DNA from 3 places in the Actinoallomurus sp. CA-150999 genome. Region 1 is predicted to be linked to each of the others. Evidence: riboswitches for the same ligand, from Rfam matches in the RefSeq annotation. Region 1 holds a riboswitch; each other region holds the start of a gene.

Evidence for each region. Region 1 has a riboswitch for cyclic di-AMP ahead of ACQP2O_RS37845 (CHAP domain-containing protein). Riboswitches for the same ligand answer to the same signal wherever they lie in the genome.
Region 2: linked by a shared signal. The riboswitch ahead of ACQP2O_RS15250 (C40 family peptidase) and the one ahead of ACQP2O_RS37845 (CHAP domain-containing protein) in region 1 are both predicted to bind cyclic di-AMP.
Region 3: linked by a shared signal. The riboswitch ahead of ACQP2O_RS21030 (NlpC/P60 family protein) and the one ahead of ACQP2O_RS37845 (CHAP domain-containing protein) in region 1 are both predicted to bind cyclic di-AMP.

What each region holds. Positions count from the first base shown of each region.
Region 1 covers NZ_CP192063.1:8,182,829-8,186,094, forward strand. Annotated here, with positions in the region: gene ACQP2O_RS37840 (hypothetical protein) at 1-451, opposite strand, end outside; gene ACQP2O_RS37845 (CHAP domain-containing protein) at 720-1,736, opposite strand; cyclic di-AMP (ydaO/yuaA leader) riboswitch at 1,736-1,880, opposite strand; gene ACQP2O_RS37850 (hypothetical protein) at 2,393-2,551, shown strand; gene ACQP2O_RS37855 (ThuA domain-containing protein) at 2,712-3,266, opposite strand, start outside.
Region 2 covers NZ_CP192063.1:3,206,489-3,209,754, reverse strand. Annotated here, with positions in the region: gene ACQP2O_RS15255 (hypothetical protein) at 1-1,179, opposite strand, end outside; gene ACQP2O_RS15250 (C40 family peptidase) at 1,263-1,754, opposite strand; cyclic di-AMP (ydaO/yuaA leader) riboswitch at 1,815-1,982, opposite strand; gene ACQP2O_RS15245 (NlpC/P60 family protein) at 2,257-3,234, opposite strand.
Region 3 covers NZ_CP192063.1:4,507,286-4,510,551, forward strand. Annotated here, with positions in the region: gene ACQP2O_RS21025 (hypothetical protein) at 1-218, opposite strand, end outside; gene ACQP2O_RS21030 (NlpC/P60 family protein) at 229-1,254, opposite strand; cyclic di-AMP (ydaO/yuaA leader) riboswitch at 1,261-1,398, opposite strand; gene ACQP2O_RS21035 (M56 family metallopeptidase) at 1,646-2,578, opposite strand; gene ACQP2O_RS21040 (BlaI/MecI/CopY family transcriptional regulator) at 2,575-2,952, opposite strand; gene ACQP2O_RS21045 (TetR/AcrR family transcriptional regulator) at 3,071-3,266, opposite strand, start outside.

The DNA.
Region 1 (3,266 bases):
GGACCGCGTAACGCAGGTGGATGTCCGGCGGCGTGAGCAGGGTCAGCCCATCGCTTCCGGAAGGCGATCGCTCCGCACACCCGATCGCGTCCATGGCGCGCGCGAGCATCCGCCTCAGCTCTAGGAGATCTTCAGATCGGCCATGTGATGCGTGTGCGTCGTCGGCCAGGGCGACGATACCCCGCGCGTGGATCGCCCGCGTGGCCGTCACTGTGGCCGTCAGGAGCGGAGCGGTGGTCCCGCCCTCATGCCATGGCGGTGGTTCCGCAGGCAGATCAACATGGTTCTCGATCCGATACGTCGGATCGATCGCTATTCGACGCGCCTGGAACAGCCAGCGCTCGACCTGCCCGAACGATGCGAGGATCCGGGTCGCCGCCTCCCCTTGAACCTCGCCGTCGTCGTACGGCTGCACCGCGTCGAGCAGGTGCTCGCCGATCGTTTGCAGCACGTAGGCGTTCCAGACGCAGAGCAACCGGCTCGCGGCGACGCGTATGTGGTCCGATGTGCCGGCAGGCCGCCTGAGAAGTTCGCGTCGCCACCGTTCGGCGTCTTCGAGCTCTCGACGGACGAGACGCCCCGCACGCCGGTGGTCCTCAAGAGTCCGCACGGAGACCCGGCCATCGAGGGCTCGCACCGCTCGAATGCCATCGGCTGAGGAGGTCATCATCCGGCGGCCGCCCGGAGAAATGCCTGACGGTGAAGACGGCTGAAGGCGTTCAACGGCCGCGTGACGTCCCCGACCTCGACGAGGCCGCCATCGGTCGCGTGTCGGCCGCAACCGAGTGCAACGAGTCCCAGAAGGCGAGCTCGGCGTCCTCTTCGAGCTCAGCGATCTTCCCCCAGAACTCTCGGTCCTCGGCATGCGCCGCTGCCGTCGCCGTCAGCGCGGGCATGACGGCGGTGCTCGCATCGGCCTCGTCGAGGTGAGTCACCGTGACATCGGCCGGCAGCTCCACCGGAACGCGGTGGTGCCGCCCCCGCTTACGAAGCTGCACGCCGGACGACGGCACCGGCACCTTGACCTTGGACTTGGCGATGGCCAGCGCGGCCGTGCCGAACACCACGACGGCCAAGAGTCCGGTCAGCGCGGCCCCTTGCTCGATGAGCGGGGACGGCCGGTCGGGAGTGGAGTGGGAGGTGCGGGCGATGTTCGTCGCCGGGTCGGAATCGGTGACGAGGGACGTGACGGACGGCGGTGGCGCCGAGTGCCTGGGCACGTACTTCTGCTCGGTCTTCTCGACCTTCCGCTCGGTGCCCGGGATCTGCTTGCCCTTGACCTTCACCTTCGCCGGGTAGCCGAACCCGACGACCTGGCCGATGTCGCGGGTGACCCGCAGCAGCTGATCGTTGTGGTTGGCCTCGATCGTGTGCAGCGTGTGGCCGTCGACCTTCTCGACGATGCCGACGTGCTCGATGCCGCCGATGCTCTTGCTCCCGGAGAAGGAGAAGAAGACGATCGCTCCCGGCTCGGGCTTGTGCCCCCACGCGTGATGCTTCTGGAACCACAGCGCGTGCTCAGGAGTGGAGGCGAACTGCCCCGCCCAGTCTTCGACGCCGGCCTTGTCGGCGGCCCAGGCCAAGAACATGTCGCACCAGGGAGCCGTCTTGTAGTACGACCCCTTGTCGACGTGCTTGCCGTACCAGTCTCCGTACTTGGTGTATCCGCCGCTCTTCTCCGCGTACCCCAGCTGGCTCTTGGCGATCTGCAGCAGCTTCTGCCCTACCGGATCCATCGCTCTCCCTACGCCGCCGACCGGGTTAGCTGACGGGTTCGGGCCAGGAGAAGCCCTACCGCATACGCGGATTCACCCCAGAGGACGCGTGGGTCCCCGGCTCCCGCGTCGCGGCCGCAGCGCGGGATTAGGCGGGTCAGGCCGTACCTTCCGGGTGGAAGGTAGATCGCGGCCCAACTCCGACGCAATGTAGTAGTAATGCCATGAGGGCGGCAAGTCATCCCCGGACGCACCACGAACAGAGGTGCCCATCTAACCGATCACACCCGGGTTGGACACATAACGTGACGATGATCGATTTCCCAGGTAGCGCCTATCGATGATCCTGATACCCCGTGGAAGACACACCCGCCACGAGGCCGACCCGGGGCCGCCGATGACGCCAGCACGGCACCGCACGGCCGCGAGCCGGGTTGCTTCACCCAGGTATGCCCACTAACCCTTGTAGGAGATACCTATCGATCATCTCTATGCCGAAACCGGGGTGCAGTGCGGCGCGTAATGGTGACCTTCGAACGCACCGAGGGCGGCGGATACCCGACGCGGATCGAAGGTGAGGATGGCCTCGTCTGGCGCGTCGAAGCCGTCGTCGGGACTGCACCGCGCGCTACGGCCTGGCGGTCGCCTGGTCTTCCTGTGCTGGCAGGCGATATCACATGCACGACAATCCGCTGGGACGCGCCCTGCTGGGCCAAGCCGACGCCATCACCATGAGCAAGGCGGTAGACGCTCTCCGCTCGGCCCTGAAGACCTACGAGACCCCCGACGGCGTCTTCCTCGACTCCGCCGCCTTGCTCGTAACCGCCCACCGGTGATGCGGCCACCGTGACATCCGGGTGACCCACCAAAGCGATCACCTCGAGACGGCTTCGGGGTGATCGCACCCTGATCCGCTCGCAGGTAAACCTATGTGATTCACATCATGGTGCTCCGCACCTGGCCGTACCGTTGGTCACGCCGCTCGGTCGCCCCCGGTCAGGGTGTCACACCCACAGGGCGGTCATCGGGAGTCCAGTCGGCGGCCCAGCGCAGGGCACCGAGCAGATGCTCGCGAAAGTCCGGCTGCGCGAAGGCCTCCGCGGCGTGGCCCAGCGCGGTGTAGAAGGTACGGCCGGCACCGTACTCTCGGCACCAGACGAGCGGGTGGTCCGGTCCCATGTGACCGCCGCGGTAGGTGCGCTCGTCGACCGTCGCCAGCACTCGGACCTGTGCGGGCCCGTCGCGGAAGTCGTACCACTCATCGGTCCGGTGCCAGTGTTCCGGCAGGTGGGCGGTTGCCGGATGCGTCCGGTCGAGCACCCTTACCAGGCCCGGTTGCATCTCCGGATGCCCGTTGAAGCGGGCGCCGAGGAGCACGCCGTACTCGGGCCAGTCGTACTCGGTGCAGGCGGCCGAGTGGACTCCCAGGAATCCTCCGCCCTCGGCGACGTACCTCCGCAGCGCCTGCCGTCCCGCCGGATCCAGGACGTCCCCACTCGTGGACAGGAAGACGACCGCGTCACAGGCGGCGAGCCGCTCCGTGGTGAACGC
Region 2 (3,266 bases), 5.0 Mb from region 1:
ATAGCGTTCCGCGATCATCCGGCACGCCAGCCATGCCTCCTCGTACGCGGCGGACAGGCGCTCGCCCGAGCCGCTGAACGCGCTCCGCCCCGGTGGCGCGGCCGGCACGTCGCCGGCGGCCAGCTGCGCGGCGAGCTCGCGTCCCGCCGCACGCGTCGAGACGCCGGCCTTCTTGTAACCGACGTAGTCGGCGAGTCCTTCGATCAGCCACATGGGGGTGCGGCTGTCGCGGGCGCCGCCCATCGCCACGTGCACGAGCTCGTGGGTGAGCACGACGTGCCGTCCCAGTCCGTTGAGGCGGTCGAACGCCGTGGGGGTGATGATGACGCGATCCGCACCCTGCCCCGAGTCACCCGCCGCGCCGCTGACGGTGGCGAGCGCGGCGATGTCGCCGAGGTTCCGGACGTCGCCGACGAGCTCTTCGGCCTCCTGCTCCGTCGCCGGCGCGAAGGCGACGACCTGGCGTGACCAGCGGTCGCCGACGACGTCGGAGACCAGGCCGATGCCGGTGTCGAGCCGGTTGGCGATGTCGCGCAGCTCGGCGGTCCGTGTCTGCGGCCCGTCGGTGGCCCCGGTGCCGTCCGCGACTCCGGAGTCGTCCTCGCCGATGACGAGGCTGCGCCGGCCGTGGATGACGGTGAGGGTGCCGCCGTCCCAGATCTGCGGGTCGTCGCGCAGGCCGTGCGTGGACCCGTCGCCGGACACGACCCAGCCCGCGTCCTTACTCCGGCCGAAGGTGAGGTACTGGGTGTAGGCGACGTCGGCCGCGTCGAAACCGCGCAGCCGGTAGGTGAGCGTCAGCCGGGCCGTCCAGCCGTCGTCGGCGGCGGCCGCGGCGCGGGTGTCCGCGAGCGACTCGCGCCAGGTCGCCAGGGGGATCTTCGTCAGGTTGTCGAACAACGTCTCCTGCCCGGCGCGGAACGCCTGGGCCGACGGGTCGACGGTGGCGAGGAAGGCCGCGCGGTCATGGGCGAGGATCGCGCGGGAACGGCGCTGCAGAATGGCCGTCACCGTGGCCGTGCTGGGCGTGGGCGCCGCCGTGGCGCTGCGCAACGACGCGGCCGTACGGTCGGCGCCGTGGTGCAGCGCGACGTAGCCAACCGCGGTGACCAGGTGCAACACGATCGCCACCCCGGCCAGCGCGGCGACCCGTGCCTGCCCGGAGCGCGCCGACGACATGCGCGCGATAGTAGCGGGCGAAGCTGAGAAAGCCGGGGCCGCCCATCTGGACGACCCCGGCGGATCGAGCCGGTTCAGCCGGCTCAGTACGGGCGAGCCGCGCCGTAGAACTCGCTCCGGTAGTAGCTGTTGTTGTCGATCCGGACCTGCTTGATCTGCGTGCCGGTGTGCGACGCGTGGATCATCCAGATCTTGTGACCCTTCACCTTGGAGATGATCCCGGTGTGGTTGTTGTAGTTGAAGTACACCAGGTCGCCGACGGCGAGGTTCTGCCACCGGACGTGGCGCTTGATGTGCCGGTGCTGCTGGCCCGCGGTGCGCGGCAGGCGGATGCCCGCCTTGCGGTAGGAGTACTGCACCAGCCCGGAGCAGTCGAACGTCCTGGGGCCGGCGCCCCCGTACCGGTACCACTTGCCGATCTGCTTGCGGGCGATGTCGACCGCCTTCAGACCGGCCTTGTGACGCTGGCTCCAGGACTTGTGCTTCTTCTGCGCCGTGACGGTCGACTGGGGGGTCGCGGCGTGCGCCGCGGGGACCGTCAGGGCGACGGGTGCGAGGACCGCACCCGCGGCCACCATGCCTCCGGCGAGGCGAAGGCGCAGGGACGAAGCGGTCGAGGGGTTGCGAGACAGGGGTCTCTCCTTCCACTACGCCTACCGGGTTAGCTGTCGGGTTCGGGCGTGGAAGCCGCCCTACGGCATGCCTGTGGGAGAACAGGCGCCCCGATTCACCCCCGTGAAGCCGCGCTCGTGCGCGGTTGGTTCCCCGGTTCCGCGTGCCCGCGGATTAGGCGCTCACGGCCACCCATGGCCCCCGTTGGACCACGTCGGTGATGACCGTTTCTCTGCATTCCTGACAAACCGGAACCGGTCCACCATCGGGGGCGCTGTCCCTAGCGCCGCCGCCGGCGGAAACGCTTCCGGTCGAGCGGCGCATGGCGTGTGCCGCAGGTGACACCCCGCACCGTGGATCGGTGCGGAAGATCGCGATGACGTTGCAGGCGGGCCGGATGCTCTCCGTGCCCCGGGAGTCTCCGCCCGGCCCGCCCTCGTCCGCTGTTCAGTTGCCCGGCGGTCCTCAGAGCAGCCGGCCGCCGCCGACCCAGGTGGAGCTGTACCAGGCGTCGCTCAGGTTGGAGATCTTCACGACGTCGCCGGTGTGCGGGGCGTGGAGGAACTTGCCGTTGCCGACGTAGATCCCCATGTGCCCGAGGTCGTGGAAGAAGACCAGGTCGCCGGGCTGCAGGTCCGCCTTGGACACCCGCTTGCTGGCGTCGTACTGGTCCGGCACCCAGTGGTTGAGCTTGATACCGACCTTGGCGAACGCCACCATCGTGATCCCGGAGCAGTCCCAGACGTTCGGGCCCGCGCCGCCGAAGACGTACGACTTGCCGAGCTGGGCGCAGGCGAACTTCAGGACGATCTCCGCCTTGCCCGTGGCCAGGATCGAGCAGTTCTCCGTGGAACTGCCCGGGTCGATGTTGCCGCCGAGCTTGTGGATCAGCGCCAGCTGCTTCCTGACGGCCGCGTCGGCCTGCGACTTCTGCTGCTCGAGCTGGGTCTTCTTCGACTTGAGCTGCTGAGCCGCCTGTACGCGCAGCGCCTGCTCGCGCTCGAGCCGCTGGGCGGAGGCGAGGTACTGCTGGAACTCCGCCGTGCGGTTGTGCGCGATCTGCGTGAACGCCGACATCTGCGACAGCACGGCGTCCGGGTCCTTCGAGCCGAGCAGCTGGGGGATCGAGCCGTTGTCCCCGGTCTTGTACGCGTCGACGGCCAGCTGGGCGACCCGCAGCCGCAGCGCCTGGAACGTCTTGCGCTCCGCCTGCACCGACTTGGAGAGGGCGTTGACCCGCCCCTGGGCGGCCTTGTAGTCCGCCTTCGTCTTGTTGTACTGGTTGCCCAGCTGGTCGACCTGGTCGTTGAGCTTCGCGAGCGACTTCTTCGCCGCGCTCAGCGAGTTGCCCGGGTCGGCGTGCGCCGGAACGGCGGGCAGGGACAGCCCGGCGACGGCGATGAACCCGGCGGTCGTCACGGACCAGCGCGCGGTTCTGGACATGATCGTACGCTCCTTGGCCATGGTGATCGTGT
Region 3 (3,266 bases), 3.7 Mb from region 1:
ACGTCGGAGGCGGGCCGGACGCGGACCTTGACGGCGTTGTCGGTGTTGCCGTCGACGGTCTGAATCGTGCCGTCGCCGTTGTCCTTGATGACCAGGCCGACGTGCTCGAGTCCGACGATGGCGAACGTCCAGGCGGTCACCAGAGCCGGGAGGATGCCGAGCCGACTTCGCCGGCGCGGTGTCTTCCGATGTGATCCGGCAGCTCGCAGTACTGCCACGTGAGATCCGTTACGGGCGGCTGGCGCCGTTGTAGTGGGAGACCCAGTACGGGTTCGACATGCTGTCCAGCCTGATGACCTCTCCCGTACGCGGCGCGTGGATGAACTTGCCGCCGCCGACGTAGATGCCCTCGTGGCCCATGTCGTCGAAGTAGACCAGGTCACCGGCCTGCAGGTCGGACTTGGAGACGTGGCGTGTGGCGCTGTACTGGTCGGGGACCACGCGGGGGAGGTTCACGCCGGCGGCGCGCCAGGACATCATCGTCAGTCCGGAGCAGTCATAGCCCTTCGGGCCGGTGCCGCCCCAGATGTAGGGCTTGCCGAGCTGTGCGTAGGCGTACTCCACCGCCTTGCGCGCCGGCCCTGAGGCCGGTCCGTTGTAGGTGCCACCGGCTCCCGAGCCGGGCGCGGCCGTGGCTTCACCGGCCTTGCGCAGCAGGCTCTTCTGTTTGGCGATGGCCTTCTCGACGGTGGCCTTGCGCTTCTTCAGCGCGGCGGCCTTCTGCGAGACGCTCTGGTACGCGGATTGCGCCTCCGCCTGCTCGCGGCGGATGCGCTGAGTAGAGGCCAGGAACGCCGACAGTTCCTGTCCGCGATTGTTCGACAGCTGCAGGAAGGCCGACATCTGGTTCAACGCCGCGTCGGGGTCCTTGGACGCGAGCAAGGTGGCGGTGCGCGAGTCGAGAGTGCCGTTCTTGTAGGCGTCGGCGGCGACCTGCGCGACCCGTGCACGCAGCTTCTCGTAGACGTTGCGCTCGCTCTTCACCTGGCCATTGAGCGCAGTGAGCCTCTTCTTCGCGGCATCCAGCTCGGTCTTGGCCTTGTTGTACTGATCAACGATCTTGTCGACCTGACCGTTGAGCTTCTCCAGCTCCTTCTTCGCGGCTGCGGCCGATGGTTTAGGAGCGGCCTCGGCCGGGAGCGCCGTGAGGGTCACGGCGGCCGTGACCGAGAGCGCCGCGCACAGCCGGAGCGACCGGCGCCGCCGCGGACGATCCACGGCGTACCCGTTGGTGGCAGGGTGGAAGAACGCCACGTGAGAAACTCCTCTCCTTCGCCGCCTACCGGGTTAGCTGTCGGGCTCGGGCCGGAGTAGCCCTACCGGACGTTCGCACGCCTCGGATTCGCCCCGGGATTCTCGGGTCCCCGGTTCCCTCACGGGATTCAGCGGTCGGCCGTGCCTCGTGTGAAGCAGGGGGCGGCCGACTCCGACGCAGTGTAGGAGATCTTCGCGGTCGCCTGCCACCCAATGAACGATTCGCCGGAGTTCCCCGACAAGCGGCCGGCCGGACGCCTGGTACGTCGCGGGGAGCGTGCAGGTCCTCTTCGCTCGCGTGTCGAGTGCCGGCACGCGGCCGCCGTCGTGTCCATGACGCTCGACGTCGCGCGCGGCATCACCCTGGCGTTGTAACCGACAGGGAAGTCCGTCAGCAGAAGAACGGCATCGCAGCGAGCCAGCCGGCGGAGATCACCCCAGGAAGGACCACCGAAGTCATCGCCGTGACCCACGTCAGACGCCGAACACGATCGTCGTCGGCGATCGCGGTCGGCGTCTCGAGGCGGGCGAGCCGCTGATCGAGTTCTGACCTGTCGGCGCTCTGGGCGGCCAGTCCGCCGATCGGGCTCGGGGCGATCGCCAGTTTCCGGAGCGCGACGGCGACCGTGCGGCGGCCGCACCGCCGCGCCGCGACATCGTCGGCGCTCATCTCCAGCAGGATCGGCAGGCAACGGCGGGCGCCCCGAAAAGTCGGCAGCCAGAACAGCGCAGCCGCCAGCGCGTCGACGACCGTGAGGAACAGATGGTGGCGGTAGCGCAGATGCGCCCGTTCATGCGCCAAGACAGCCTGAAGCTGCGTGTCGTCCAGCCGATCGAGAGCACCGCTGCTGACGACGATCGGGCGCTTGCGCGATGGCACGCAGTAGGCGACCGGCACCGGGTGATCAAGTACGCAGACATCTTCGATGTCCCCGGAAAGCCGCACGACGAACTGCAACGCCTCCTGATGGCGCCGGCGACGGGCCACCGTACGTCGGTACCTGGCGACGGCCACGCATGCGGCAGCGACCGCGCTGACGAGGAGCGCAAGGTTGAAGGCGTACGGGGCCAGTCCGCCGGATCCGTCGTGATGGTGCCAGCAATCGGCCGCCCATTCCGCGGCCCGGTGCACCAGGCCATGCCGGCCGGTCGAGACCAGCACGACCACCCCGACCAGACCGGCGATGGTGCCCGCCAGGGCTCCCAACCACGCCAGCGCGCCCACCCGGGGAATCCGCTGACACCAGGCGCTCCGGGCCAGCAACGGCCCGGCACCGATGCCGAGGGCGACGGTGACCGCGCCGAGCTCGACGAGCGGGCTCACCGGGATTCCGTCGGAGCCGAACGCTGCGCGAGCTCGACCAGCAGCCGGTGCGCGTCCTGGGGATCGATGGTCTCGGCGAATCGGGCCAGGACCGGTCCGCGGTCGGTGGTCTCGGCCAGTGCCTCGGCCATCACCTGCGCGACGTGATCCTCACGGCTGCGCGTCGGGGCGTACCGCCATGCGTTGCGGTCCGCCGTCCGGGAGAGGAAGCCCTTCTGGACGAGTCGGTCGGCGACGGTCTGCACCGTCGTGTACGCCGAGCGCTTCTCGGATCCGGCGTTGACCTGCTCCATCAGCTCGCGAATGAGTAGCGGCTTCTGGGCGTCCCACAGAGCCTCCATGATCGCTCGCTCGAGCGGCCCTGCGATCGCCACCTGTCCGTCTCCCTCCCTGGGCCCGCACTATTGTGACCTATCGATCACCCGGGCTTCCTCCACATTAGGACGCCTCCGTCTCACTCAGCGAGATCGCTGAGCAGGAAGCGGCCTTCCCTCACGTATCGGTGGCGGCTCCAGACGGGAGGGTCGCGAGGATTCCGCCGGTGATGAAGGCGACCAGTCGCTCACGGTCAGCGGCGCTTGAGCGGCCGGCCCGGCGATCGGTCTGCGGGGCGGGACCCTGTGTCTGCGGCCATTCCAGCGTCCTGAAAGCGCCGGTCTGGTGGAGGCTGAGAACTCCGAGCATGCTG